Regions from separate parts of the Diaphorobacter sp. LI3 genome, predicted to be linked through region 2. Evidence: predicted binding sites of a transcription regulator. Region 2 holds the regulator's gene; each other region holds the start of a gene.
The links. The regulator NrdR, encoded in region 2, represses ribonucleotide reductase genes. The targets are predictions, from matches to a motif close to CACNANATNTNGTG.
Positions count from the first base shown of each region.

Region 1: a site for NrdR is predicted at 6,751-6,764, ahead of MRB47_RS04445 (ribonucleoside-diphosphate reductase subunit alpha). Genes of this name have one in related genera too.
Region 3: a site for NrdR is predicted at 3,893-3,906, ahead of MRB47_RS00560 (ribonucleoside triphosphate reductase). Genes of this name have one in related genera too.

Region 1 is NZ_CP094346.1:952,610-962,504, reverse strand. It holds gene miaB (tRNA (N6-isopentenyl adenosine(37)-C2)-methylthiotransferase MiaB) at 1-67, shown strand, start outside; gene ffh (signal recognition particle protein) at 189-1,568, opposite strand; gene MRB47_RS04470 (inner membrane protein YpjD) at 1,660-2,460, shown strand; gene MRB47_RS04465 (PP0621 family protein) at 2,457-2,687, shown strand; gene MRB47_RS04460 (sensor histidine kinase) at 2,692-4,392, shown strand; gene MRB47_RS04455 (sigma-54-dependent transcriptional regulator) at 4,408-5,916, shown strand; gene ampD (1,6-anhydro-N-acetylmuramyl-L-alanine amidase AmpD) at 5,897-6,496, shown strand; gene MRB47_RS04445 (ribonucleoside-diphosphate reductase subunit alpha) at 6,852-9,770, shown strand.
Region 2 is NZ_CP094346.1:1,912,735-1,922,629, forward strand. It holds gene MRB47_RS08890 (O-acetylhomoserine aminocarboxypropyltransferase) at 1-80, opposite strand, end outside; gene MRB47_RS08895 (CBS domain-containing protein) at 179-634, shown strand; gene aroC (chorismate synthase) at 728-1,828, shown strand; gene nrdR (transcriptional regulator NrdR) at 1,905-2,354, opposite strand; gene glyA (serine hydroxymethyltransferase) at 2,367-3,611, opposite strand; ZMP/ZTP riboswitch at 3,646-3,805, opposite strand; gene MRB47_RS08915 (lytic transglycosylase domain-containing protein) at 3,849-4,688, opposite strand; gene MRB47_RS08920 (DUF748 domain-containing protein) at 5,406-9,113, shown strand; gene MRB47_RS08925 (DUF349 domain-containing protein) at 9,367-9,895, shown strand, end outside.
Region 3 is NZ_CP094346.1:114,423-124,317, forward strand. It holds gene recQ (DNA helicase RecQ) at 1-893, shown strand, start outside; gene MRB47_RS00550 (anaerobic ribonucleoside-triphosphate reductase activating protein) at 894-1,580, opposite strand; gene nrdD (anaerobic ribonucleoside-triphosphate reductase) at 1,570-1,761, opposite strand; gene MRB47_RS00560 (ribonucleoside triphosphate reductase) at 1,852-3,879, opposite strand; gene MRB47_RS00565 (putative bifunctional diguanylate cyclase/phosphodiesterase) at 4,174-5,802, opposite strand; gene MRB47_RS00570 (MASE3 domain-containing protein) at 5,688-7,502, opposite strand; gene MRB47_RS00575 (hemerythrin domain-containing protein) at 7,778-8,203, opposite strand; gene MRB47_RS00580 (nitric-oxide reductase large subunit) at 8,278-9,895, opposite strand, start outside.

The sequences.
Region 1 (9,895 bases), 960 kb from region 2:
CGAGGCGCGTACCTACACGCTGCGCGGCGAGGTGGTGACCGGCGAGGTCACGACCGCGGTCGGATGACCCTCAAAAACCATAGCTACCAGCGCTTGCTACCTCTGGATTTCCAATGTTTTTCCGCCTGAAACCCTTGAAATACCAGCGCGAGCAGCTCTATTTATAGGAGCGGTCACCGCTCCCCTGTTCAGAACCGCGGCATGCCTCCCATGCCCGGCAGGCCGCCCTTCATGCCGCCCATCTTCTTCATGAGCTTCATGAGGCCGCCGCCCTTCATCTTCTTCATCATGCCCTGCATCTGCTCGAACTCGTTGAGCAGGCGGTTGACCTCCTGCACCTGCACGCCCGCGCCCTGGGCGATGCGCTTCTTGCGTGTGGCCTTGATGAGCTCGGGCTTGCGGCGCTCCAGCGCCGTCATGCTGCAGATGATGCCCTCCTTGCGGCGGATGTCGCGCTCGGCCTTGTCCATGTCCACCTGACCTGCCTTGGCCGTGAGCTGCGCGGGCAGCTTGTCCATGAGGCTGGACAGGCCGCCCATCTGCTTCATCTGCTGCAACTGGGCCAGGAAGTCGTTCAGATCGAACCCGTCGCCGCTCTTGACCTTGGCGGCGAGCTTTTGCGCCGCCTCCATGTCCACACCGGCCGTGACCTGCTCGACCAGCGCGACGATGTCGCCCATTCCCAGGATGCGGCCCGCGTGGCGCTCGGCGTCGAACACCTCCAGGCCGTCGATCTTCTCGGACACGCCGGCGAACTTGATCGGCGCGCCCGTCACCTGGCGCACCGACAGCGCGGCACCGCCGCGCGAGTCACCGTCCAGCTTGGTGAGCACGATGCCCGTGAGCGGCAGCGCTTCCTTGAAAGCCTTGGCGGTGTTCACCGCGTCCTGGCCCTGCATGGCATCGACGACAAACAGCGTCTCCACCGGGTTCAGCACGGCATGCAGGTCCTTGATTTCCTGCATCAGCACCTCGTCGATGGCCAGGCGGCCGGCGGTGTCCACCAGCAGCACGTCGAAGAAGTGCTTCTTGGCGTAGTCCAGCGCTCCAAGGGCGATGTCGCGCGGCTTCTGGTCGGGCGTGCTGGGGAACCACTCGGCGCCGGCCTGCTTGGTCACGGTCTTGAGCTGCTCGATGGCGGCAGGGCGGTACACGTCGCCCGAGACGGTCAGCACCTTCTTCTTGCGCTTTTCGATCAGGTGCTTGGCCAGCTTGGCCGTGGTGGTGGTCTTGCCCGCGCCCTGCAGGCCGGCCATCAGGATCACCGCCGGCGGCTGCGCGTTGAGATTGATGTCGGCCACGCCCTCGCCCATGGTCGCGGCCAGTTCCTTGTTCACGATGCCCACCAGCGCCTGGCCGGGCTTCAGGCTGCCCAGTACCTCCTGGCCCAGGGCTTTTTCCTTCACGCGGGCGATGAAGTCGCGCACCACAGGCAGCGCCACGTCGGCCTCCAGCAGGGCCATGCGCACCTCGCGCAGCATGTCCTGCACGTTGGCTTCGGTGATGCGGGCCTGGCCGCGCATCTCCTTGACGAGACGGGTGAGTTTTTCGGTGAGTGCGGAGGCCATGGCCAAATGCTCCAGATGCACCGGCCCGGGCGTAATGCCGGCCGATGGCACAGCCCCGACGACCAGGGGCGAAAGGCTAAACTGCGAACCCATGATTTTACCCAATGCTTCCCCGCTCGGCTGGCTGCTCGCCCTGGCCACCGCGGCCGCCTACGCGCTGGCGGCGGCCCTGGCGCCGCGCACCTCCACAGGCCGCGGCCAACTGGCCATCATGGCCCCTGCCTGGATGCTGCATGGCGCCGCGCTGGTCTGGGGCCTGCTGGGCAGCACGCCGCATTTCGGCTTTGCCGCCGCCCTGTCGATGACGGCCTGGCTGGTACTGACCACCTACGCCGTTGAGCGGCAGCTGTTTCCGCAGATGCGCGCGCGCTGGGTGCTGTGCGCACTGGGCGGCGCGGCCGTGTTGGTGGCAGCGCTGTTTCCGGGCCGGCCACTGCACGTATCCGCCTCGCCCTGGCTGCCGCTGCACCTCACACTGGGCATTGCCTGCTATGGCCTGTTTGCCGCAGCGGTGGTGCACGCCTGGCTCATGAGCCGTGCCGAGCGCCAAATGCGCCTGGCAGCCGATTCGCACAGCGGCATGCCGCTGCTGACGCTGGAGCGGCTCACGTTCCGCTTCGTGACGGCGGGCTTTGTGCTGCTCTCGGCCACGCTGGTGGCGGGCTGGCTGTTCAGCGAGCAGCTCTACGGCCGCGCCTGGCTGTGGGACCACAAGGCCGTGTTCTCGCTGCTGGCCTGGATCACCTTCGCAGTGCTGCTGCTGGGCCGCTCGCGCTTTGGCTGGCGCGGCCGCAGCGCCGTGCGCGTGCTGTATGCAGGCACGGCACTGCTGCTGCTGGCCTACGTGGGCTCGCGCTTCGTGATGGAAGTGGTGCTGGGGCGGGCGACATGAAATACCTGGTCCTGTTCGCTGTGCTGGCCGTGGTCTACGCGGTGTGGCGCGCGCAGCGCCGTGCGTCTGCGCCGCGGCAAGGCAACACCCAGCGCCCGTCCATCGCACCGCCACAGGACATGGTGCGCTGCGCCCACTGCGGCGTGCACCTGCCCAGTGGCGATGCCGTGCCCGGGGGGGCGCATATGTACTGCAGCACCGCCCACCGGGACCGTGGGCCCGCCTGAGCCGATGCCCTCCAAGCTGGCAGCCGCCGCCTCTCCCCTGCCCTTTCATCGCCTGTGGAATGCCTTCCTCACAGCGCGCGTGATGGTGGCGCTGGCGCTGCTGCTGCTGCAGTTGCTGGGCATTGCACTCAACCAGGCCGGCGAACCGCTGCTGTTCAGCATCTGCCTGGGCTACCTGGTGGCCACGGTGGCGCTGCGGGTGTGGGGGCACGGCGCCGTCCCTGATCCGCGGCCCGGCATCCAGTGGTTGCCGTCCATCGGGCTGGATCTGTTGCTGGTCAGCGTGCTGCAGGCGCTGCAGCAGTCGGGCGGCTTGAATTTCACGCCGTTGTTCGGACTTCCGGTCCTGATGGCAGGCGTGCTGGGATCCTTGACACTGGCTCTGGCAACCACGGCCGGCGCCACGCTGCTGCTGCTGGCCTGGGCCTGGTGGCTGGGCACATACGGCGGCGCCGGAGACGGCACGCAGCGCTACCTGCAGGCGGCATTAACAGGCACCGGCTACTTCATCGTCGCCTATCTGGTGCACCTGCTGGCCGCCAAGCTCACCAGCGAGCAGCAGATGGCCCGGCGCAGCCAGATGGATGCGCGCACCCACCGCGCGGTCAGTGCCCTGGTGATGCAGCACGTGGCCGATGGCGTGCTGGTGCTGGACCTGCATGGCCAGGTCCGCCTGGCCAACCCCGCGGCGTTGCTGATGCTCGGCCACAAGATCTCCGGAGATTCCTCCCTGACGCTCACGCACACGGCGGCCTTCAAACCCCTCATGGATCTGGCGTGCGCCACTTTCCAGATGGAGCGTCCCCAGCATGCCGATGTCAACGTCCTGCACGATGGCCAGATCCCCATGGCCCTGCGCGTGCGCGCATGGCTCACCCACACGCAGGACGCCCCGGACGACTCTCCGGGGGAGCCGCTGTGCGTGATGTTCCTGCACGACCTGCGCGAAATGGAAGCGCGCCTGCGCACCGAGAAGCTGGCCGCCATGGGGCGCATGTCGGCCGCCGTGGCACATGAGATCCGCAACCCGTTGGCAGCGATCGTGCAAGCCAACGAACTGCTGGACGAAGACCTGGACGACCCCACACAGAAGCGCCTGACACACATGGTGCGCCAAAACGCCGACCGGCTGGTGCGCATCACGGAAGACGTACTGGACATTGCGCGCGTGCAGCACCAGATCCACCAGGCTAGCTCCTCCACCGTGGCACTGGATGCCACCGTGCAGCAGGTGTGGAACGACTGGACGGCGCAGGACCCCGCACGCCGGCAGGGGCAATTGGTACTGGACGCGGGCGCGGCGCAGGTGGAGTTCGACGCCGAGCACCTGCGGCGCGTGCTGGTGAACCTGCTGGACAACGCATTGCGCTACAAGGGGCCCGAACCCGACTCGCTGTGCCTCGCGACGCGCGCCACCCCCGGCGGGAAGGCCGGCGTGCAGGTGTGGAGCGATGGCGCACCGCTGGACAAATCGGTGGAGCGGCATCTGTTCGAGCCTTTCTTCTCATCCGAAAGCCGCTCCAGCGGGCTGGGCTTGTACATCTGCCGCGAGCTGTGCCAGCGCCACGGGGCGGCCATCGGTCACCAGCGCACCACACGCAGTCTGGCGCGCGGCGAGGTGGCGGGAAACGCCTTCACTGTGACCTTCCGCAGCCTTTCGCGCCCTACGGACAGCACATCACTGTTTGACACAATCGTGGTCTGACACGGCCCACAGACCATGAATGCATCCACCGCCTCCATTCTTGTCGTCGATGACGAACCCGATCTGCGCACCCTCTATGAGCTGACCCTGCTGCGCGAAGGCTACCGCGTGGAAACCGCCGCCAGCGTGGACGACGCGCGCCAACAGCTGCAGACGCAGAAGTTCGACGTCGTGATCACCGACATGCGGCTGCCCGACGGCTTCGGCATGGACTTGCTGCACGACCTGCGCAGCCAACAGCGGCGTGAACGCTGCGTGGTCATGACGGCCTATGGATCGGCCGAGAACGCGGTGGAGGCGCTGCGCGCGGGCGCGTTCGACTACCTGACCAAGCCCGTGGACCTGAAGCAATTCCGTGCCGTGGTGGCTTCGGCGGTGCAGGGTATTGGCGCCGTACTGGCGGCGCCCAAAGCCACCCGCCCCGGCGCACGCAACGTCACGCAGTGGCCGGACATGCAAGATCCTGTGCTAGATCGCCTGATCGGCGACTCCGAAGCCATGCGTAATGTGAAGCAGCGCATCGCCAAGGTGGCGCGCAGCATGGCCCCCGTGCTGGTGCGTGGCGAGTCAGGCACGGGCAAGGAACTGGTGGCCCGCGCGCTGCACGCCAGCAGCCAGCGCTCCGAAGGCCCGCTGATCGCCGTCAACTGCGGCGCGATTCCCGAGAACCTGCTGGAGGCAGAGTTCTTTGGCGCGCGCAAGGGTTCCTACACCGGCTCTACGCACGACCGGGAGGGCTACTTCCAGGCAGCCCGTGGAGGCACGCTGTTCCTTGACGAAATTGGCGACCTGCCGCTGCCCATGCAATCCAAACTGCTGCGTGCGATCCAGGAGCGCACGGTACGGCCCCTGGGCTCCACGCAGGAAGAAGCCGTGGACGTGCGCATCGTCAGCGCCACGCACCGAGACCTGGCCGCTGACGTGCAGGCGGGGCGCTTCCGCCAGGATCTGTATTACCGGCTGAATGTCATCGAACTGCTGATCCCACCGTTGCGCGAGCGGCGAGAGGACCTACCCGCGCTGTGCGAGGCCTTGCTGGCCCGTATCGAGCAAGAATCGGGTGTGGCCGTTCCCCGCCTGACGGAAGAAGCGCTGCGGTGCATCGCACAGCACCCGCTCACCGGCAATGTGCGCGAGCTGGAAAACCTGCTGCACCGCGCGGTAGCCCTCAGCGATGGCCATGAGCTGCACGTTGAAGGCGCGCCAGCCTCCACCGTGGAGGCACCGCCGCCCCTACCGCAGCCCGTACCGTCCGCACCAGCCATCGCGCAGCCCGCTGAGCCGCACGCGCCCCCTCGTTGGCCCGGCATCAGCGAAGGCATGCCCCTGCCCAACGATCTGCAAGCCTGGCTCGACCAGCAGGAACGGGAAATACTCGTGCGCGCCCTGCGCGAGGCGGGTTTCAACCGCACGGCCACCGCAGCCCGCCTGGGCATCAGCCTGCGCCAGATCCGTTACCGGATTGCCCGGCTGCACATCGAGGTACCGCAAGACGGCGACAGCCATGGCGACGCGCAGCCCTGAGCCTGCGGCCCGGCGGCCTGCCTGGCACGGCGGCTGGTTCGCGAATGCGAGACGCATGGACTCGCCCAACCACGGGCCACGCCCCCCGCAGGCCAGCGTGGACCTCATCGTGGTGCATTCCATCAGCCTTCCCCCTGGAGAGTTTGGCGGGGACCATGTCCACCGGCTTTTCATGAACCAGCTGGACTGGGGCGCCCATCCTTATTTCCAGCAGATTCGCGGCCTGGAAGTGTCGACGCATTTCTTCATCACGCGCGCAGGTGTGCTGTGGCAGTTCGTGGACGTGGGCCGACGGGCCTGGCACGCGGGCCGTTCCCACTACCGGGGGCGCGATGCCTGCAACGACGACTCGATCGGCGTTGAGCTCGAGGGGCTGGAAGGTGGGAGCTTCGAGCAGGCGCAGTACGCCACCCTTGTGACCCTTTGCAAGGCGCTGCGGCAGCGCTACCCCGTGCGCTACATCGCAGGGCATGAGCACATCGCCCCTGAACGCAAACACGACCCAGGCCCTGGGTTTGACTGGCGTGTACTTCATGGTGCCTTCGCCGGCACGGGTGTTCTTTTTCCGCCGGGGTGCTGATCCCTCCTGCCACGCGGACGCATTGCCGCACTTTGCGCCTTCGCCTCGCCTTCACTCCGCATGATGAAGTTGCACGCGCGTTTGCGCGCAAGATCGGCCAGCATGCCGCACCATGGCTCAAGCCGTCGGATGCGGGCCTGATCCTACGGGGGCTGCGACGGCAGTAGAAGGCCCAGGCGTTCAATCACGACGAAACGATCTCGCCAGCCTCTTACGGGGATACACTACCCCTAGTGTCTTGAGCCATCAACACACACTAGATATAGTGTGCGGCGACAGTCTACGCCGCCGTCTCGCCGGCCGAAGGTGACTGCCGTCCGCCTGGCCATTTCTCCGAACACCTCCGAGGACCTCCATGCACGCTGCGCCCCTATCCGCTCCTGTTGACACCCCATCGCCTGCACGGGCCACCCCGTCGGCCACGCCGACCGGGGCCCATCCACTGATGCACTACCAGATCATCCGCCGCAACGGCGCCGTGGTGCCCTTCGAGCCGCAAAAAATCGCCGTGGCGATGATGAAAGCATTCCTGGCCGTTCACGGGGCACAGGGAGCAGCCTCGGCGAGCGTGCGCGAAGTGGTGGATCAGCTGACCCAGGCAGTCGTGCGCGCGCTGATGCGCTCGCGCCCCGCGGGAGGAACGTTCCACATTGAGGACGTGCAGGACCAGGTGGAGCTGGGCCTGATGCGAGGCAGCCATCATGAGGTGGCACGCGCCTACGTGCTCTACCGCGAGCGCCGCGCGCAAGAACGCGCACAGAAGAAGGAACAACTGCTACCCCAGATGCCGGCCCTGTATGTACAGGACCAAGGTCAGCGCGTGGAGCTTGACATTCTGCGCCTGCAGAGCCTGGTGGAAGCCGCATGCACGGGCCTGGGATCGGACGTCCAGGCCGCGCCCATCATCGCGGAGACGATGCGCAACCTGTACGACGGCGTACCCATGGACGAGGTGTACAAGGCATCCATCCTCGCGGCGCGCACCCTGATCGAGAAAGATCCCGGCTACACCTACGCGACGGCACGACTGTTGCTGCACACCATCGTGCGCGAGGTGTTAGGCCGCGACGTGAATCCCGCCGACATGGCCCTGGCCTACGCCGACAACTTTCCACAATTCATCCGCCAGGGCGTGGACAACGAGTTGCTCGACCCGTGCCTGATGGAATTCGACCTGCAGCGCCTGGGAAGCGCACTGAAGGCCGAGCGCGACCTGCAGTTCGACTATCTTGGCCTACAGACGCTGTACGACCGCTACTTCCTGCATGTGCGCAAAACGCGCATCGAGCTGCCTCAGACCTTTTTCATGCGCGTGGCCATGGGCCTGGCGCTGCGCGAGGACGACCGCAACGCCCGCGCCATCGAGTTCTACGAACTGCTCAGCTCCTTCGATTTCATGAGCAGCACGCCCACGCTGTTCAACAGCGGCACATTGCGCTCGCAGCTGTCCAGCTGCTACCTGACGACGGTGCCCGACGAGCTGGAGGGCATCTACGAATCCATCAAGGAAAACGCCCTGCTGTCCAAGTTCGCGGGCGGCCTGGGTAACGACTGGACACGCGTACGCGCCCTCGGTGCACGCATCAAGGGCACGAACGGCGAGTCGCAAGGCGTGGTGCCGTTCCTCAAGGTGGTCAACGACACGGCCGTGGCCGTGAACCAGGGCGGCAAGCGCAAGGGTGCCGTCTGCACCTACCTGGAAAGCTGGCACCTGGACATCGAAGAATTCCTGGAGCTGCGCAAGAACACTGGCGACGACCGGCGACGGACCCACGACATGAACACGGCCAACTGGATTCCCGACCTGTTCATGAAACGCGTAATGGAAAAGGGCCTGTGGACACTGTTTTCCCCCTCGGATGTCCCTGACCTGCACGACCTGTACGGACAGGCCTTCGAAAAAGCCTACATCGCCTACGAGGCCAAGGCCGAGAGCGGCGAGCTGCCCCTGTTCAAACGCGTACCGGCCGTCGACCTCTGGCGCAAGATGCTGTCCATGCTGTTCGAGACCGGGCATCCCTGGATCACCTTCAAGGACCCGTGCAACATCCGCTCTCCCCAGCAGCATGTAGGCGTAGTGCACAGTTCCAATCTCTGTACCGAGATCACGCTCAACACCAGCGATGCCGAGACGGCCGTGTGCAACCTGGGATCGGTGAACCTCGCGCGCCATCTCAAGGACGGAGGCATCGACCACGACAAGCTGCGCAAAACCGTGAGCACGGCCATGCGCATGCTGGACAACGTGATTGACATCAACTACTACGCCGTACAGAAGGCCAAGGATTCCAACCTGCGCCACCGCCCCGTCGGCCTGGGCCTGATGGGGTTCCAGGACGCGCTGTATGAACTGCGCATTCCCTACGCAAGCGACGCCGCAGTGGAGTTTGCCGATACCTCCATGGAGGCTCTCTGCTATTACGCCTACTGGGCCTCAACCGATCTCGCCCAAGAACGGGGCCAATACTCCAGTTACAAGGGTTCTCTGTGGTCCCAGGGCATCCTGCCGCTGGATTCACTGCAGTTGCTGGAGCAGGAACGTGGCGGGTACGTGGAGGTGGACCGTACGACCCGTCTGGACTGGGACATGCTGCGCGCCAAGATCGCGCAAGACGGCATGCGCAACTCCAACTGCATCGCCATTGCGCCCACAGCCACCATCTCTAACATCGTTGGCGTGGACGCCTCCATTGAGCCCTCCTTCGGCAATCTCTCCGTCAAATCCAACCTCTCGGGAGAGTTCACGGTCATCAACCAGTACCTGGTGCGCGACCTGAAGCAGCTGGGCCTGTGGGACGACGTGATGCTCATGGACCTCAAGCACTTCAAGGGATCGCTGCACGCGATCGACCGCGTTCCCCTCACCGTCAAGGCACTGTATGCCACGGCCTTCGAAGTCGCTCCCACCTGGCTCGTCGAAGCGGCGGCGCGTCGACAGAAATGGATCGACCAGGCGCAAAGCCTGAACATCTATATGGCCGGCGCCTCAGGCAAGAAGCTCGACGAGACATACAAGCTTGCGTGGATACGCGGCCTGAAGACCACTTACTACCTGCGCACGCAGAGCGCGACGCATGTGGAGATGAGTACCGTGAACACACGCCAGCTCAATGCCGTCGCGTCTGGCGCAAGCGACACAGGGGAGGGAACGATGGCACCAAGCTCGGCACTGAACGCTGCCGTGGCCGCAGCGCAGGCGCAGGCTGCTGCCATCCCTGCGACCGACGTGAAGTTCTGCGCCATTGACGACCCCGGCTGCGAAGCCTGCCAGTAATGCCGTGCGCATGCGGGCGCAGCGCGACACTCCGTCGCCTCGTTCGCATGTGTCGTGAAGCAACAGATCACGCCTGGCAACGCTTCGGTGCTTTTCATTTTGAAGCACTGCTTCCATAATCCGAC
Region 2 (9,895 bases):
CGCGCACCTGTGGCGGGGTCCGGCTGCGCGCCGGCGTGCAGGGCCAGCGTGTCGAAGCCGGGGTCGGAATATCCGGGCATTCATGTCTCCAAAGTGGTGAATTTGTGCGCCATTGTGGGCTATATTTATTCGCTATCGGGCTGCATGCAGCGCCTGCAGAACCCTTCGGAGACTCCCCATGAAAGTCAGCGACATCCTGCGCCTCAAAGGCAACACCCTCTACACCGTGCATCCCGACGAGCCGCTGGCCCGCGCCGTGGATGCCATGGCCGAGAAGGACATCGGCTCGCTGGTCGTGATGGAGCATGGCGACCTGGTGGGCATGCTCACCTTCCGCGAGGTGATCCAGGCGCTGACTAAAAATGGTGGCGGCGTGGGCACCATGCTGGTGCGTACCGCCATGGACGACGCGCCGCTGACCTGCACGCTGGAGACCGACATGGACGAGGTGCGCCGCATGATGCTGGGCCGCCACGCGCGCTACATGCCCGTGATGGACAAGCGCATGCTGATGGGCGTGGTCAGCTTCTACGACGTGGCCAAGGCCGTGGTGGACAGCCAGAATTTCGAGAACAAGCTGCTCAAGGCCTATATCCGCGACTGGCCGCACGAAGAATCGCGGCCGGCCAACTGATTTGGTGATCAAAATAGCTGCCAGCGCTTGTCAATCAAGCGCTGGCAGCTATTTTTTTGGTAGTAACAGTGGCTCGGGGATAATCGCACTCCTATGAGCGGCAACACACTCGGTACCCTTTTTTGCATCACCAACTTTGGTGAATCCCATGGCCCCGCCATCGGCTGCGTGATCGACGGCTGCCCGCCCGGCATGGAACTGTCCGAGGCTGACATCCAGGCCGACCTGGACCGCCGCCGCCCCGGCACCAGCCGCCATGTGACGCAGCGCAACGAGCCGGATGCGGTGGAAATCCTCTCGGGCGTATATGAGGGCAAGACCACCGGCACGCCCATCGCGCTGCTGATCCGCAACACCGACCAGCGCAGCAAGGACTACGGCAACATCGCGCAGAGCTTCCGCCCGGGGCATGCCGACTATGCCTACTGGCACAAGTACGGCCTGCGCGACCCGCGCGGTGGCGGCCGCTCGTCTGCGCGCCTCACGGCACCCACCGTGGCCGCCGGCGCGGTGGCCAAGAAATGGCTGGCCGAGAAATACGGCACCCGCTTTCGTGCCTGCATGACCCAACTGGGCGAACTGCCCATCCCGTTCGAGAGCTGGGAGCATGTGCCGCACAACCCCTTCTTCGCACCGGTGGCCGACGTGCAGGCCTACGAGGACTACATGGACGCGCTGCGCAAGTCCGGCGACTCCTGCGGCGCGCGCATTCGTGTGCAGGCCAACGGCGTGCCCGTGGGGCTGGGCGAGCCGCTGTACGACAAGCTGGACGCCGACATCGCCCATGTGATGATGGGCCTGAACGCGGTGAAGGGTGTGGAGATCGGTGCCGGCTTTGCCAGCGTGGCCCAGCGCGGTACCACGCATGGCGATTCGCTCACGCCCACGGGCTTCGCCAGCAACAACGCGGGTGGCGTGCTGGGCGGCATCAGCACCGGGCAGGACATCGAGGTGTCGCTGGCCATCAAGCCCACCAGTTCCATCATCAGCCCGCGCGAGTCCATCGACATCCACGGCCAGAGTACCGAGGTGATCACGAAGGGGCGCCACGACCCCTGCGTGGGCATCCGCGCCGCGCCGATCGCCGAGGCGTTGCTCGCATTGGTCATCATGGACCATGCGCTGCGCCACCGTGCGCAATGCGGCGACGTGGTGCAGGCCGTGGCTCCGATTCCGGCAGTCCGCCAGGGGTGATGGTCAAAAACGGCTGTAGCGCCCGCCCCGTGGGCGCTGCCAGCTATCAATAGAAGAGCGATGGGGGAGCGGCGGCTTACTTGCGGACTTCGTCCACCAGCGCGCGGAACTCGTCGATGTCCTCGAAGCTGCGGTAAACGCTGGCGTAGCGCACATAGGCCACCTTGTCGAGCTTCTTCAGCTCGCGCATGACCAGCTCGCCGATGCGGCTGGACAGAATCTCGCGCTGCCCCAGGTTGAGCAGCTTTTCCTCGATGCGCTCGATGGCCGAGTCGATCTGCACTGTGCTCACCGGGCGCTTGCGCAGCGCCAGCTTGAACGATCCCAGCAGTTTCTCGCGGTCGTATTCGACGCGGCGGCCGTCCTTCTTGACGACCGTGGGGAAGTTGACTTCCGGTCGTTCGTAGGTCGTGAAGCGCTTGTCGCAGGCGCCGCACTGGCGCCTGCGGCGGATGAAGTCCCCGTCCTCGGAAACGCGGGTTTCGACGACCTGCGTCTCCTGATGGCTGCAAAAGGGGCACTTCATCGCGGTGGTCGATCAGCGATAGACCGGGAAGCGGCTGGTCAGCGCGTGCACCTTGGCGCGCACGGCTTCCAGGTTCGCCTCGTCATGCGGGTTGTCCAGCACGTCGGCCACCAGGTTGGCCGTGAGGCGCGTTTCCTCTTCCTTGAAACCCCGTGTCGTGATGGCGGGCGTGCCCACGCGAATGCCGCTGGTGACCATCGGCTTTTCGGGATCGTTGGGGATCGCGTTCTTGTTGATCGTGATATGGGCCTTGCCCAGGGCTGCCTCGGCTTCCTTGCCGGTGATGCCCTTGGCGCGAAGGTCCACCAGCATCACGTGGCTTTCGGTGCGACCGCTCACGATACGCAGTCCGCGCTGGATCAGCGTTTCCGCGAACACCTTGGCGTTCTTGGTCACCTGCTGCTGATACTGCTTGAACTCGGGCGACAGGGCTTCCTTGAAGGCCACGGCCTTGGCAGCGATGACGTGCTCCAGCGGGCCGCCCTGCAGACCGGGGAAGATGGCGCTGTTGATGGCCTTCTCGTGCTCGGCCTTCATCAGAATGATGCCGCCGCGCGGGCCGCGCAGGCTCTTGTGCGTGGTGGAGGTCACCACGTCCGCAAACGGCACCGGGTTGGGGTACTCGCCCGCGACGACCAGGCCGGCATAGTGGGCAATGTCCACCCAGAAGATGGCGCCGACTTCCTTGGCGATCTTCGCGAAGCGCGCGAAGTCGATGCGCAGGGCGTAGGCGGAGGCGCCGGCGATGATCAGCTTGGGCTTGTGCTCGCGGGCCTTGGCTTCCAGCGCGTCGTAGTCGATCTCTTCCTTGTCGTTCAGTCCGTAGGAGACTACGTTGAACCACTTGCCGCTCATGTTCAGCGACATGCCGTGCGTGAGGTGGCCGCCCTCGGCCAGGCTCATGCCCAGAATGGTGTCGCCGGGCTTCAGGAAGGCCATCAGCACAGCCTGGTTGGCCTGCGAACCCGAGTTGGGCTGCACATTGGCCGCTTCGGCGCCGAAGAGTTGCTTGATGCGGTCGATGGCCAACTGCTCGATCACGTCCACGTTCTCGCAGCCGCCGTAGTAGCGCTTGCCGGGGTAGCCTTCGGCGTACTTGTTGGTGAGTTGCGAGCCCTGAGCGGCCATCACGGCGGGCGAGGCGTAGTTCTCGCTGGCGATCAGCTCGATATGCTCTTCCTGGCGGCGGTCTTCGGCCTGGATGGCGGCCCACACCTCGGGATCGGTTTGTTCGACAAGAATATTGCGTTGGTACATGGCAGTCCGATGAACTAAGTGTCCCTTGGCAATCAAGGGCTGCCCAGGCGAACGACGGATCGCTGCGGGGCTGGTGCCTGCCGCGCGGCACGCTCCCCAGTGGTTTGCAGAAAAACGCTGTTTCCTGCCGGTGTCCACGTCAGCGGCGGTGCCCCGGGGGACGTCCGCGCCTATCGCCAGTTGCGTGCCCTGCTAGTGTAGCTGAGCACGCCCTTCATCAGTGCCAGAGCAGGCTCTTCAGAGGCCGCTCAGCAGGGCCACCTTCTCGCCAGTGGCAGGGGTTGCAGGTGCGGCTTGCGGTGTGGCAGGAGCCTTGGTGGACAGGAGAGGTGGATTCACGGGGCCGGCGGGAGAAACGCCCGTGCGACCATTGGCGACCTGGCGCAGCCGGAAATGCTCCGCCAGTACCTTGGCGGCGTAGCCCCCGTCGTCAGGCAAGTTGGCTGCGCCGACGTAGTAACGCAGTCCGCCTTCCAGCGAGCCGGCGCGCGCGATGCACTCCTGCAGCACCTTCACGCCCACGCGCAGGTTGGCCACGGGATCGAATGCCGCCAGGTGCCCACCAAAGCCTTCGTACTTGTCGGTATGCACACGCGTCATCACCTGCATCAATCCTTGCGCACCTACCGGGCTTTGTGCAAACGGGTTGAAGCTCGATTCCACGGCCATGACGGCCAGGATCAAGGTGGGATCCAGCTTGGTCCGTGCGCCGATTTCATACGCCTCGGTGACCAGTGCCGCCAGCGGTTCGGGCGCCACGCGGTACTTCTTGCTGAGCCAGTAGGCCACGGCAGCCTGTTCCCGCGGCAACTCCTTGGGGTTGAGCGCTACTGCCCGCTCGCTTGCGGCAAGCTCCATAGGGAAGCCCACTACGGCTTCCTGGCGGGCCTGCAGCCAGCCCATGAGTTCTTCTTCGCCTGCTTGGCGCAGATCCGGGCGTGCCGTTAGTGTGATCACGCCGAAGACGACGCCCAGCCCGAGCAGGGCGAAGCCGCTGTGTGTCACTTCCAGAAAACCGTTGATCACATCGCCCGCAAACGTGCGGACGCCGGCAATCACATTTCCTGACGCTGTCATAGCTTTCCTTTCTAAGTCGGCTCCTGAGCGAAGAGCACTGTCGTGGTTGCTCAGGAGTCCGGTCCTGCCAGACGGTGGGGTCTGGGTGGGTATGCCGTTCAGTCCGTTTAGGCGCGTTAGGCCCAGGGGAATCTGTTGACTGTCGTAGCCGAAATCTGTAGCGGCTAGGGTTTTTACTAGGCCTTGGTTGAGGGCTCGCGGATTCTAGGAGGTCTCCAAATTCAAGGTCAATACTAACATTTGAATTTTTTAGAACAAAAAGTTCTGTTATATCTGTGGGAAAGCACAGATTTTTCACGCATGTCCTTTAGGAAGGGCCTGTGCGCAAGCAATTCGACTGCTTAATGAAACAGTCAATTGCATGAATTTTTTCATTGCTAAAAGCTGTTGGAACGCGCGCTCGAATTTGCTATCTTTGAGGCGCCTGAACGATTCAGGCATCCGCCAAACGGGGCGATCAGCGCGATGAATGGCAGACAGTGCCGCGTCACATGAGATCTCCTCCAAGGCAACCCCTGGAGGCAATCCCTTGCCTCCTGCGCTTGAGACGATCCTCTCCCAAGCGCAAAAAGATGGCGAAAGACCGTTGTGTCAGCCGTCAAGCCCGGTGTGCGAAGAAGTTCGACACCGGGCTTTCTTTTTTTGCGTTTTTTTACCTGCCTGCGTCAGCGCGGGAACGGTCCCATTGCGTTGGTAGCTCAACAGAATAGGTGCCGCGTGCTGCAAGCCATCAAGAACAACCCCTGGATTCGTCGATTTGCATGGTTGGTGCTGTGCTGGGGCGGCGCGTGGCTGCTCGGTTGGCTGGTGGTCCCTCCGCTGGCGCAGTCGCAGATTGAAAGGCATGCGAGTGAAGCGCTGGGGCGCAAGCTGACGGTCGAACGGGTGGAGTTTTTGCCCTGGACTTTGGAGGCCACTTTGCACGGCGTAGCCCTGGCGTCAAAGGATGGCAGTTCAGAGCAGGTACGGGTGGGCCGCATCTATATAGACGCTGAATTGCAATCCCTTTGGCGGGGCGCTCCAGTGATCGATGCGCTGCAGGTAGACGACCCGGTAGTTCGTGTCACGCAATTGGCCCCAGGGGTTTATGACGTGGACGACTTGCTCGCGCTCATGGCGGCGAAGCCGCAGGGCGAGAAATCAGCCACGGAGCCGGCACATTTCGCGCTCTTCAATATCGCATTGAAGGGTGGTGTCGTCGAATTCGATGACCGTACGGTGGAGGTGGTGCACACGTTGCGCCGCGTGGAACTGGACGTTCCTTTCCTGAGCAGTTTTTCTGCGGACCGCGAGGTCAAGGTGACGCCGCGCCTGGCGTTTGAGCTCAACGGCAGCACCTTTGATACCTCAGCGATGGCCACTCCCTTCACGGACGCCAGGCAAGCCGAGGTTCGCCTGCATATTGAGAATTTCGACCTGGCCCCCTTCGGCCGCTACCTGCCGCCCAGCGTGCCGGTGCGGCTCAAGGCGGGGCGATTGGGCGCGGATATTCAACTAGGGTTCGAGCAGCGGGAGACCCCTCGACTGCGGATTTCCGGGGATGTGCAACTGAGCGGGGTACATGCCACCGATGCGCAGGAGCAGCCTTTGCTGCAATTCGAGGAAATGCGTGCCGTATTCAAGGAGGCGGAGCCCCTGCGGCGCAGGATCAACATTGATCTGCTGGAATGGCGCGGCGCGCGTGCACATGTACGCCGAAACGAGGCGGGTGAAGTAAAGCTTGCGGGATTGCCACGGGCCGACAGGGACGAGCACCCAGCGCCACAGACAAAGGAGTCTGCGGAGCCCTGGCGTGTCCATATCGCCAGGGTGGGTTTGCGGGATGGCTTCATCCAATGGACCGATGCCAGCCTGCCGCGGGGGACCGCCGCGTGGGAGGTGGAAGACCTGCAGGTAGAAGCGTCGTCCATTGCCTTGCCGCTGGAACAGCCCATGCAACTGCGTGCGAGTGCTTCCCTCAGGCAGTCTGCGGTCGCCGGCAGCAGCGAATCCGCGCGATTGGCTGTGCTGGGCCAAGTGAGCGCCTCGCAGGCGCAGGCTGCCCTTTCCATCAAGGGCCTGCCGCTGTCCATCGCTGCGCCCTATCTGGCGGGCGTGCTGCAACCCCGCGTGGAAGGTTCCGTGGATGCGGACCTGGGAATAGCACGGCATGGCGATGTCGTGCTGGCGAAGGTGGCTGCGTTGTCCGTGGATAAGTTGGCGCTGCGTTGCGCCTCCAAGGAACAATGCGTTCCACTGCAGAGCGCAGGAATCCAGGACGCGCCTGCGGATTCACTGGCCGCGTGGAGCCGGCTGGAAGCGGGCAATGCCTGGATACGCTGGCCCCAGCGCGCCGTATCGGTAGAGCGGATTTCGTTGCAGAGGCCGAGCCTGCTGCTGTCGCGCACTCGCACGGGGGAATGGATGTTTGAACAGTGGGGCGTGTCGCACCCGGGGGTGACGGGGCCCAACGCAGACGCTCCAAAGGCTGCGGGTCTTCCCTGGTCCATGGGGCTGGCTTCCCTGGAGATCGATGGCGCAGCAGTGGCTTTGCGCGACGCGGTAGCGCAGAGCGCCGTAGCGCTGAATGTGTTCGATCTGCAACTGCACGCGCGGGATTTTGCTTATGCGGACGGGCGGGTCACTCCCACGTCATTGCGCCTGGAAGGCCGGGTGGGTGCAGGGAGGACCGAACCAGGCCGGTTGCGCTACGAGGGCTCGGTGGCGATGGCGCCCGTTCTGACGGCGCAGGGCAAGGTACGCGCCCAACACCTGCCGTTGCACGCGCTGGAGCCCTATGTAGGGCAGGAGCTTAATGTCGACGTCCTCCGCGCCGATGGAGGCTTCCACGGAGACGTGCGCTATGTCCAGGGGAATGCCGGCGCCACTGTTTCGGTCAAGGGGGATGTGTCGCTGGACGAGGTGCGCGTGCGCGCCAAGGCTGGCTTGGACATGCCTGAGGAGACGAAGGCCGGCGAGCGGAGCGTAGGTGCGCGGGGCGAGGATCTGCTGCGCTGGAAATCCCTGGCGTTGCGCGGGGTGGCGATGAATTTGCAGCCAGACCAGCCTGTGTCTCTGGATGTGAAGGAAACGGCGCTCAGCGATTTCTTCGCACGGATCATCGTGCAGGAAGACGGCCGCATCAATTTGCAGGATATTCGCAAGGTTTCGGCAGCGGAAGACGCGGTTGCGGCATCGAACGCTGCAGCCGCCGCTCCGGCAGCGGCCCCTTCGGCTCCGCAGATCCGCTTTGGTCCCGTGGCGCTGACCAATGGGTCGGTGCGTTTCACGGATTACTTCATCAAACCCAACTACTCTGCCGACCTGAGTGCGCTCACGGGCGGGTTGAGCGCATTTTCCTCGGTGTCGCCGGAGGCGGGGGCAGCGCCGCAGATGGCCGACCTGGAATTGCGCGGTCGCGCCCAGGGGACGGCGTCACTGGAAGTCACCGGCCGCATCAACCCGCTGGTCAAGCCCCTGGCGCTGGATATTCAGGGGCGCATGCGTGACCTTGAGCTGCCCCCGTTGTCGCCTTACAGCATCAAGTACGCGGGTCATGGGATAGAGAAGGGCAAGCTCAGCATGGACGTGGCGTACAAGATCTTGCCCGATGGGCAGCTCATCGCTACCAACAAGCTGGTATTGAACCAACTGGCGTTTGGGGAACCCGTGGAGGGCGCGTCCGCCAGTCTGCCCGTGCGGCTGGCGACGGCCCTGCTGGCGGACCGCAATGGGATCATCGACGTGGATCTGCCCATCAGCGGCTCCCTCAACGACCCCGAATTCCGTCTCGGAGCGGTCATCCTGAAGGTCATCGGCAACCTCATCATGAAAGCGATCACCGCCCCCTTTTCCCTGTTGGCTGGCGCTTTCAGCGACGCGGGCGAGCAGGGCGCGGTTCTCTTCGCGCTGGGCAGCGCAGAACTGGATGAGAAGGCCCGACAGCAACTGGAAAAAATCGCCAACGAACTGAACAACCGCCCCGCACTGAAGGTCACGGTCGTGGGTTGGGCACAGCCCGACGCCGAGCAGCTGGCATGGAAACGCCAGCGCTTGCGAGACATGGCCGAGGCGCAAAAGCGCAGGGCAGCCATCCGTGCGGGTGAACCTGCGGACAGCATCGCACCGCTCACTGAGGAGGAATACCCTGCGCTGCTGAAGGAGTTGTATCGCCGGTCCGACATCCGCAAACCGCGCAACTTCGTCGGCTTGGCGAAGGACGTACCCGTTGCAGAGATGGAGGCCCTGCTGATGCACAACCTGACAGTTCCGGACAACGCCATGGCGGATCTGGCCTTGGCGCGAGGGGTGGCCGTGCGGGACTACCTGGCGCAACAGCAAGTCCCGCTTGAACGTTTGTTCGTAGGCGCAAGCAAGCTGCAGCCGGGGGGGGAGGGCGATGCGCCATCGCGGCCGAAGGCAGAGCTTTCTTTGAATGCCCAGTGAGGGGCGCGCGGGATTTTGTAACCTCACAGGGTGCGGCTACCGGTACAGTACCGTTCGAATGCGAGCGCGGTTCCCGCGCCATCCCCGTCTATCCCTCAGATTCCTGATCTGGCGCAGCGGGAAGGCGGTGTAAAACCGGGCGAAAATAGCCGCTTGTCCGTGAGCGATGCCCACCTACTGCTTGCGCTGTTGGCGCAAGGTGGCTCGCTTGCACCTTGATGAATCCATGTTCCCTTTTTCTTCACGTAGCAAAATGTCCGACGCATCTGACGCGACCCCGGTCCCTGCCAAAACCAGCGAGCCGCATCCCCTTGATGCATTGACGGGCGGCGCTTTCTCTGCGGCCACGTCGGGTGAACGCTCGGCACGCATCCGTGAATGGTTGTCCACCCAGCCTGGCGTGGAAAAGCTCCAGGAAGTATTCAAGGAATTGAGTGCGCGGGACAAAGGCGCCGCGCGCGCAGTGCGTGAGCGACTGGACGAGATTCGGCGCGCGGAGGGCCAGGAGGCGATCGCCGCCGAATGGGCAGCCAAGGCCGAAGCGCTGCTCGCAGCCGCCAAGCTCAACATTGCCGACGCGCTCGCCTGGCAGCGCGATGCGGCCAAGGCCGGCGCGCCGCTGTCTCGCGAACCTCTGTCGGTGCTCAAACAGCGCCTGAACGAGCGCGTGAAAACCATCGAAGACCTGCAGCATCGTGTTCAGGTGCAGCGCGAAGCCGCCGTTCTGCTCGCGCAGCGCATCGAAGTGCTCTCCACCAAACCGTGGAAGGATGCGCAGTCTG
Region 3 (9,895 bases), 1.8 Mb from region 2:
CGGGCCGCGACGGTCTGCCCGCCGACGCGTGGATGGCCTACGGCCTGCAGGACGTGGTGAACCAGCGCCGCATGATCGACGAGAGCCCCGCGGGCGAGGAGTTCAAGGCCGTGATGCGCGGCAAGCTGGATGCGCTGCTGGCCCTGGCCGAGGCCACGGACTGCCGGCGCGTGCGGCTGCTGGGCTACTTCGGAGAGGCGTCCGAACCCTGCGGCAATTGCGACAACTGCCTGAATCCGCCGGCCGTGTGGGACGGCACGGATGCCGCGCGCAAGCTCCTGTCCACCATCTACCGCGTGCACGAGGCCAGCGGTCTGACCTTCGGCACGGGCCACATCATGGACATCCTGCGCGGCAAGGCCACGGACAAGGTCCAGCAGTTCGGCCATGAAAAACTCTCCACCTTCGGCCTGGGCGCACAGTATTCCGAGGCGCAGCTGCGCGGCGTGCTGCGCCAGTTGCTGGCCGCCGGCGCCGTGGGGCTGCACAAGGTCACGACCGAGGGCGGCCACAGCTTTGACACGCTGGCGCTGACCGAGGGTTCGCGTCCCGTGCTGCGCGGCGAGCAGAGCGTGCTGCTGCGCGAGGCCACGGCCGCAGCCGGGCCCAAGAAGCCGCGCCGCGCCAGCGCCCCGCCGGTGGCAGCGGCCAACCTGGGACAGGATGCCCAGGTGCGTTTCATCAACCTCAAGGCCTGGCGCGCCGAGGTGGCGCGCGAGCACAACCTGCCGGCCTACGTGATCTTCCACGACGCCACGCTGGCCGCCATTGCCGAGCGCAACCCGGCCACGCTGGAGGATCTGCAGGGCATCAGCGGCATGGGTGCGAAAAAGCTGGAGGCGTACGGCGCCGAAGTGCTGCGGGTGTGCGGCGCCGGGGCCGCGGCCGGCTGATCAGGCGCACCGCAGGCTGGTGGGCAGCGGCCACTGCGTGGGCGGCGCCGTCCGGGCCCAGGGCACGCTGGCGGGCGTGCTGCATTCCTGCAGCACCCATTGGCGCACGCCTTGTGCGGCCAGGTCTTCGGCCAGCGCCTGCAGGGCCGCCGTGTCGAACAGTCCCGCGTGCCAGGTGGTGCGGCACTCGTAATCCACACCGCTGGCCTGCACGCAGCGCAGCGACTCCCAGGCGCGGTCGCCACTGCCCGGCGTGCGGGTGATGGCGTCGTAATGTGCCGGCGGCCCCTTGATGTCCAGGCCCACCCAGTCCAGCAGCGGCAACAGGGCCTGCAGCCGCTCGGGGTACATGCCGGCCGTGTGCAGGCCGGTGGCAAAGCCCAGGGCGCGTACGCGCGCGAGGGCGTCGGGCAGGGCGGCCTGCAGCGTGGGCTCGCCGCCCGAGAACACCACGCCGTCCAGCAGGCCGCGGCGCGTGTGCAGCAGTTGCTCCACTTCGCTCCAGCGGTGCGGCGCGGGCGCGGCCGCGTCCAGCAGCCCGGCGTTGTGGCAATAGCCGCAGCGCCAGGGGCAGCCCTGGCAGAACACCACGGCGGCCAGCCTGCCGGGAAAGTCGATGGTGGTCAGCGGCGTGATGCCGCCGACGCGCAGCGCCTCGGCGGCGGTGTGGCTGGTCCTAGCAGGCACGGCCCGGCTCGGCGAAGAACTGGCGTTCGTTGTGTTCGCCCTGCTTGCCGGTGTTGAAGCTGGCCACGGGGCGGTGGTAGCCCATGACGCGCGTCCAGACCTCGCAGGGCTGGCGCTCGGCGTCGGTCAGCTGCACGGCGGTGGCCAGGGCGGTGTTCTCGGTGGCGGAAAAGTGGGTCATGACAAGCTCCTTGGTTGGTGGTGGAAGAACTTCAAAAACAATAGCTGTTGGCGCTTGCTGCATAAGCGCTAGAGGCTGATTTCATTCAAGTCACGCCGCCAGCCGCGCGCGCTTGGCGGCCAGGCGCTCCTCGTCGCAGCGCGGGCAGAACTTGTGCTCGCCGGCCAGGTAGCCGTGCGTGGGGCAGATGGAGAAGGTGGGCGTGACGGTGATGTAGGGCAGGCGGAAGTGGGTGAGCGCCCGTTTCACCAGCTCGCGGCAGGCCGCGCCGCTGGAGATGCGCTCGCCCATGTACAGGTGCAGCACCGTGCCGCCGGTGTACTTGCCCTGCAGCGCCTCTTGCCGCTGCAGCGCCTCGAACGGGTCGTCGGTGAAGCCCACGGGCAGCTGCGAGCTGTTGGTGTAGTAGGGTTGCGCCTCGGTGCCGGCTTGCAGGATGGCGGGCCAGCGCTTCTTGTCTTCTTTGGCAAAGCGGTAGGTGGTGCCTTCGGCGGGCGTGGCTTCCAGGTTGTAGAGGTGGCCGGTCTCTTCCTGGAACTGCACGATGCGCGCGCGCACATGGTCCAGCAGGCGCAGGGCGAACTGGTGACCCCAGTCGCTGGTGATGTCGTGCGCGTCGCCGGTGAAGTTGCGCACCATCTCGTTGATGCCGTTGACGCCCAGCGTGCTGAAGTGGTTGCGCAGCGTGCCCAGGTAGCGCTTGGTGTACGGGAACAGGCCCTGGTCCATCAGGCGCTGGATGAGCTTGCGCTTGACCTCCAGGCTCTGCTTGCCCAGTTCCAGCAGGCGGTCCAGCGCCGCCAGCAGGGCTGCCTCGTCGCCCGCGTGCAGATAGCCCAGGCGCGCGCAGTTGACGGTGACCACGCCCAGGCTGCCGGTCTGCTCGGCGCTGCCGAACAGGCCGTTGCCGCGCTTGAGCAGCTCGCGCAGGTCCAGCTGCAGGCGGCAGCACATGGAGCGCACCATGTTGGGCGACAGCTCGGAGTTGATGAAGTTCTGGAAGTACGGCAGGCCGTACTTGGCCGTCATGTCGAACAGGGCGACGGCGTTCTCACTCTCCCACGGGAAGTCGGGCGTGATGTTGTAGGTGGGGATGGGGAAGGTGAACACGCGGCCCTTGGCATCGCCCGTGGTCATCACGTCGATGTAGGCGCGGTTGATGACGTCCATCTCGGCCTGCAGCTCGCCGTAGCAAAACGGCATCTCCACGCCGCCGATTACCGGCACCTGCTCGCGCAGATCCTCAGGGCAGGTCCAGTCGAAGGTGAGGTTGGTGAACGGCGTCTGCGTGCCCCAGCGCGAGGGCACGTTGAGGTTGTAGACCAGCTCCTGGATGCACTGGCGCACGGCGGCGTAGTCCATGCCATCCTTGCGCACGAAGGGCGCCATGTAGGTGTCGAACGACGAGAACGCCTGCGCACCCGCCCACTCGTTCTGCAGCGTGCCGAGGAAGTTCACGATCTGCCCCACGGCGGAGCTCATGTGCTTCGGCGGCCCCGCCTCCACCTTGCCCGGCACGCCGTTGAGCCCCTCGTGCAGCAGCGTGCGCAGCGACCAGCCCGCGCAGTAGCCGCTGAGCATGTCGAGGTCGTGGATGTGGATGTCGCCATTGCGGTGCGCCTCGCCGATCTCGGGTGCGTAGACGTGCGAGAGCCAGTAGTTGGCCGTCACCTTGCCTGCCACGTTCAGGATCAGCCCGCCCAGCGAGTAGCCCTGGTTGGCGTTGGCGTTCACGCGCCAGTCGGCGCGCGTGAGGTATTCGTTGATGGAGCTTTCCACATGCACCAGCGTCTGCCGGTCGGCGCGCAGGGTGGCGTGGCGCTGGCGGTAGGCCATGTAGGCGCGCGCGGTCTGCAGATGGTTGGCGGCGATCAGCGTCTGCTCCACCACGTCCTGGATCTGCTCGATGGTCGGTGCCTCGCCATGGAAGCGGTGGATCAGCACCTTGGTGGCCTGCGCCGTGAGCAGACGGGCCTCGTCCTCGCCGAACTCGCCCGTGGCCTGGCCGGCCCGGGCGATGGCCGACTGGATGCGCGCAGCATCGAAAGGCGTGCGCTCGCCGTTGCGTTGGATGACGTCGCGCGGCAGGCTGGCGACGATCGGAGATGGTGGTGTCATGGCAACCCTTAAACACTACATATAGTGTTCACCATACCTATCAAACACTATAGGTAGTTTGATCAGGCACAAACCGCAGGGCAGAAAAGGGCCTGTGCAGAGGGGGGCTGCGGTGCGCGGCTTGTGGCCCGAGCGCCACGGGGTGGGGCCGCAGCAGGCCCGCGCCCGAGAGGCTGGGCGGGGGATGGGGGCGCCGTGGAGGGTTTGACGCCGTTTGGCCTTCTGGCGCTGGAGGGGTAAGCGCTGGAAGCTATTAAAACAGTAGCAACCGGGTTGCGTGCGGCGCGACGCGTGTCAGGCCAACTCGACGCCGGCCTGCGCATTGCGCACAAAGGCCTCGAACGCGACGGGCTCCAGCGGCCGGCTGTACCAGTAGCCTTGCATTTCGTCGCAGCCGCAGGCCTGCAGCAACGCGGCCTGCTCGGCCGTCTCCACGCCTTCGGCAATGGTGGCCATGCGCAGGCTGTGGGCCATCTTGATGATGGCCGTCACGATGGCCTGGTCGCTGGCCTGGTGGGCGAGTTCACGGACGAAGGACTGGTCGATCTTGAGTTTGTCGATGGCGTAGCGCTTGAGGTAGCTCATGGAGGAATAGCCTGTGCCGAAGTCGTCCAGCGCCACGCGAAAGCCCACCTCATGCAGGCGGCGGATGGTGGTCTCGGCCTGTTCCGGGTTTTTCAGCGCGACGGCCTCGGTCAGCTCCACCTCGATGCGCTGGGGTGAAACGTCCATGCGCTGCAGGATGCGCACCAGCTCCTCGACGAAGTGCGGCCGCGCGAACTGCGCAGCCGATACGTTCACTGCCACCACCAGCGGCGGCAGGCCCGCGGCATCCCAGGCGCGCAACTGCTGCGCCACCTGCTCTACCACCCAGAAATCGATGGCCACGATGGAGCCGCTTTGTTCGGCGATCGGGATGAACTCGGCCGGAGACACCAGCCCCCAGCGCGGATGGCGCCAGCGCAGCAGGGCCTCGGCGCCCGCCAGCGCGCCGCTGCCCAGCTTGCGCTGGGGCTGGAACACCAGGAACAGCTCGCCGCGGTGCGCCGCGTCCTTGAGGCCGGCGGCCAGCTCCAGCGAACGTTGCGTGTGCGCCTGCATCTCGGGTGCGAAGAAGCGCAGCCCGTTGCGCCCGTCCTGCTTGACGCGGTACATCGCCACTTCCGCGGCGGACGCCAAGGTGCTGGCGGTGCGCGCGTCGTCGGGGTAGACGGCGATGCCGGCCGACGCGCTGACCGACACGGCATGGCCGTGGATCTGCAGTGTGGTCTGCAGCTGCGCCAGCGCATCCTGCGCCAGCAGCGCCACCGCCGCCTGGTCCGCCAGGGGCACGATGGCCGTGAACGCGTCGCCCGAATAGCGCGCCACGGGAATGTGCGGCGCCAGGCAGGCGCGCAGCCGGTTGCCCATCTCCAACAGCAACTCGTCACCGGCTGCGTGGCCCAGGGTTTCGTTCACCAGCTTGAAGTTGTCCAGGTCGAACCACAGCACCGACACCCGTTCGTGGCTTGCGTCGGCGCGGTCGATGGCTTGCGTCAACTGTTCGTCGAAGGCTTTCTTGTTGAGCAGGCCGGTCAGCGTGTCGTAGTTGGAGAGCGCGCGGATGCGCTCCTCCGCCTCGCGCCGCTGCGTGATGTCCTCCATGTGCGCGACGTAATGCGTCACTTCGCCGAACACGTCGCGAACGGGGTAAAGCGAGGCGTTTTCCGTATAGACCTGTCCGTTCTTGCGGCGGTTGATGAGTTCCCCCTGCCAGGGCAGGCCGCGCGGCAGCTTGGTCCACATATCGGCATAGGTGGTCTGCGGCGTCAGTCCCGACTGCAGCACGCGCGGGTTGCGGCCCAGCACCTCTTGTGCGCCGTAGCCGCTGACTTCGTTGAAGGCCTTGTTGACGTAGACGATGCTGGCGTCGATGTCGGTGATGACCACCGGACTGGGGCTCTGGTCCAGCGCCTCCGACAGGCGGTGGATGACGGCCTCCTGGCGGCGCTGGGCCGTGTGTTTCCAGAGGCGTCGGCCACGGTCTGCAGCGCCTGTGCGTCGCGTGGGTGATAGTCCCGCGCCTTGCCGGCCACGCCCAGCAGCAGGCGCGGCCTGCCGCCTTCCACTACGGGCACGCAAGCCCAGCGGGCCGTCGCGCCGCCCGGTGCGCGCCCAGCCGCCGCATCGTGCGGCGCGTTCGTCACCACGGCGCGGCGTTCGCGCAGGGCGGTTTCCCACGGCGGCATGTCGGGCGGGGCGTTCTCGTGCGAGCAGGCGGCCAGTGAGGTGCCGCGTGCGTCGTCGTGCACGAAGTACAGCACGGCCAGCGCGCTGCCGGTCAGGGTCTGGACATGCGCCAGGCCGCGGCGCAGCAGGTCTGCCTCGGGCTGGTGGATGTCGTGCTGCTGCAGGTCCAGCAGGGCGGCGTTCAGGCCGGCCTCGGAGCGAATGCGCTCCTCGTTCTCCACGGTGGGCGTGATGTCGCGCGACAGCATCAGGAAGGTGTCGGGCTGGCCCGCGACCGCGGATTTGCGGGAGACGGACAGCTCGAAATGCCGCTCGCCCAGGGGCAGCGGCAACGTGATGCGCTGGCCGCGGCTCATGCCCGTGCGTTCAGCCTCCGCCAGTGCCTCGAAACACTGCGCGGCCGCCGGCGGCGGCAGCGCTTCGTCCAGCGTCTTTCCCAGCAACTGGGGCAGCGGGGTCATGAGCTTGCTGGTCTCGTTGGCGTGCACCGCGAGGTACGCCCCCTTGCGGTCCACCTCGAACAGCAGGTCGGGCAGCGTGTTCAGCGTGGCCCGCTGCCGGGCCTCGGCGGCGCGCAGGTCCAGGTACGGGATCTGCACCGTTTCCACGAACAGGCCGCGGTACAGGAAGCCATAGGCCAGGATCTTGTAGAAGTGGCCGGCGACGTTGTACACATCGGTCACGTTGGCGTAGAGCGTGAAGAAGATCTCGCTCATGGCCATGGTGAACGATGCCAGCGCCAGGTGCGACAGACCGAACTCGCGCGCATGGCGCAGTTGCGTGAGAAAGCCCACGCCCGCCAGCACGTACGCGGTTGCCAGCGCGTATTCAAAACGGACCTTGAAGGGCGTGAGCCCTGCCTCGGGCGTGAAGGTGCGGGGCAGCCACTGCGGATGCCCCAGCAGCACGTAGTGCACCGCGCCCACCAGCAGCGCCACCCACAACAGCCCCGCGTAGCGCGAGCGGCGGCCCAGCCATTCATTCCAGCGGTGGGGCCATAACGCGGCCCACAGCAGGGCCAGCGCCGCCAGCGCGCGCGCGGCCAGCCAAAAGTTGATGGCCTTTTCCGGGTCGCTGGGGGTCACGAAGTCCGGCATGCCGGCGTAGGACAGGCTGTGGGTCAGGTCCAGCACCGCCACGCCCAGCAGTCCCAGGCCGAGTACCAGCACCCGCCCGTTGGGCCGGTACCTTTGCGTGGCCCAACTGATGCTGAACACCATTGCCGCCACGCCGATGGACACGACCTCCATCGCGGTGTGCAGCGGCAGGTAGCCCGCCATGCCGCGCGCGGCATCCGGCGCGGGCAGGGTCTTCAACAGCCACAGGCTGACCAGCAGCACGGCGAACCAGATGAGGGACTGGCGGAACTCCTGGCGGTGGGCGGGGTGCATCATGTGCGGCGTGGTGGTGGGTCGATGCCAGGGGCGCGTGGACGCGGTACCCGTGCAAATGTAGGCAGACGTTACATCACGGCCGTGATTGTGCGGGCGATCGCCCCACAAAAACGACAAGCCCGCCGGCAGCCGCGGAGGGGCCCGCGCGGCGAAAAAAAAGCCGGCACAAGGCCGGCTGAAAAGCAAGGTGCCCCTAAGGCCTTGCCGATGGAAACGTTTTCGAGCTGCAGCGCTCTACAGGTAAGCGCTTACAACTATGAAAAATAGAGCGAACCTTAATGCGCCAGGGCCTCCTCGGCCTCGATGCGCGGGTAGAAGTCGCGGTTTTCGCGCTGCATGCGTTCGTACACATGGCGCAGCACGGTGTTGGCATCTGCACGGAAACCCTCGGCGTCCGTGCGCACGCGCTCCGGCGTGTTCCAGCGCCGTGCGAAGTCCATGTACGCCGCGGCAATCGCCCCCATCTCACGCTGGAACTGTTCGCCCAGGCGTGCCAGTTCCGCGTCGGCGCCTTGGCGCAGCGCGGGGTACAGCAGGCGGTCCTCGACGGCCAGGTGCAGCTTGATGGTGGAACTCATGGCCACGATGCCCTGCGCAATCGCCGTCGCGTTGTGCTCCACGCCGCTGTGTGCCAGCTGGCGCAGGGTGGCGATCTGGCCCAGGATGTCCCGGTGCTCGTGCTTGAAGCGGTCGATGTTCATGGCAGTTCTTCAAAAGGTCCGAGGGTGGGACCGGGCGCGCCGCGCGGGGCGGCGCACCCGGTATCCGCGGTGCGTCAGCGGTTGGCGCCTGCCAGGGCTCCGGTGCTCGGGGCGGCCGGGGCGCGGGGGGCGAACAGCACGCCGCTCACCACCTGCCAGGTCACGCACAGGGCGCCGGTGATGAACACCAGGTCACCGAAGGTACGCACCCAGCGCAGGGTCTCCAGGAACGGCTGCTGCAGGAATTCCTCACTGCGGGCGTACCACGTGCCGTGGGCCACGCTGGCGTGGAACTGGAACAGGCCGATCGGCAGCAGGCTGGTCGCGATCATCAGCACCAGGCCGGCGTTGAGCCACCAGAAGCCGGTCTTCATCAGGCGCTCGTTGAACACCATCTGGGGACGCACGTAGCGCAGCACCAGCAGCGTGAAGCCCAGGGCCAGGAAGCCATACACCCCGAACAGTGCGGCGTGGGCGTGCACCGGCGTGGTGTTCAGACCCTGGATGTAGTACAGCGAGATCGGCGGGTTGATCATGAAGCCGAACACACCGGCGCCCAGCATGTTCCAGAAGGCCACGGCGACGAAGCACATCAGCGGCCACTTCAGGTTCTTCATCCAGGTGGCCTTGTGCTGCAGGCTCCAGTGCTCCCAGGCTTCATGGCCCAGCACCACCAGCGGCACCACTTCCAGCGCGCTGAAGGAGGCACCCACGGCCATCACCGGAGTGGTGGTGCCCGAGAAGTACAGGTGGTGGAAGGTACCGGGCACGCCGCCCAGCATGAACAGCGAGGCAGATGCCAGGCTGGCAGCCGTGGCCATGCGGTAGGACACCAGGCCCAGGGTCGAGAAGATGAAGGCCAGTGCCGTGGTGGCGAACACTTCAAAGAAGCCTTCCACCCACAGGTGCACCACCCACCAGCGCCAGTACTCCATCACCGAGATGTGGGTGCGCTCGCCGTAGAACAGGCCGGTGCCGTAGAACAGGCCGATACACACCACCGAGGAGGTCAGCAGTGCCAGCAGGTTCTTGTCCTGGCCGTTGGGGGCCAGCAGGGCGGGGAAGATGGCGCGGGCCATCAGCACCAGCCAGAAGGCGATGCCGGCGAACTTGCCGATCTGCCAGAGGCGGCCCAGGTCCACGTACTCATAGCCCTGGTGGCCCAGCCAGAAGTTCCACTCGGCCGGCATGATCTGCGCGATGGCGAAGTAGTTGCCGATGAACGACCCCACGCAGACCACGACCAGTGCCCAGAACAGCACGTCCACGCCGAGCTTCTGGTACTTGGGATCCTTGCCGCCGTTGATCACGGGTGCAAGGAACAGGCCTGCGGCGAGGAAGCCGGTGGCGATCCAGAACAGTGCGGCCTGCAAGTGCCACGTACGCACCAGCGAGTAGGGCAGGTACTGGGAGATTTCCACGCCGTAGAACGTCTGGCCTTCCACCGTGTAGTGCGCGGTGAAACCACCCAGCAGCACCTGTGCGGTGAACAGCGCCACCACCAGGAACAGGTACTTGCCCAGGGCGCGCTGCGAAGGCGTCAGGGCCACGCGGGACAGCGGGTCGTGCTGGGGAGGGGTGGGGTCCTGCTCGTCGTGCTTGCGCAGGAAGGCCCAGCCCCACACGAGGAAGCCCACGCCGGCCATCATGACCACCACGCTCATCACCGACCAGACCAAGTTCTCACCGGTG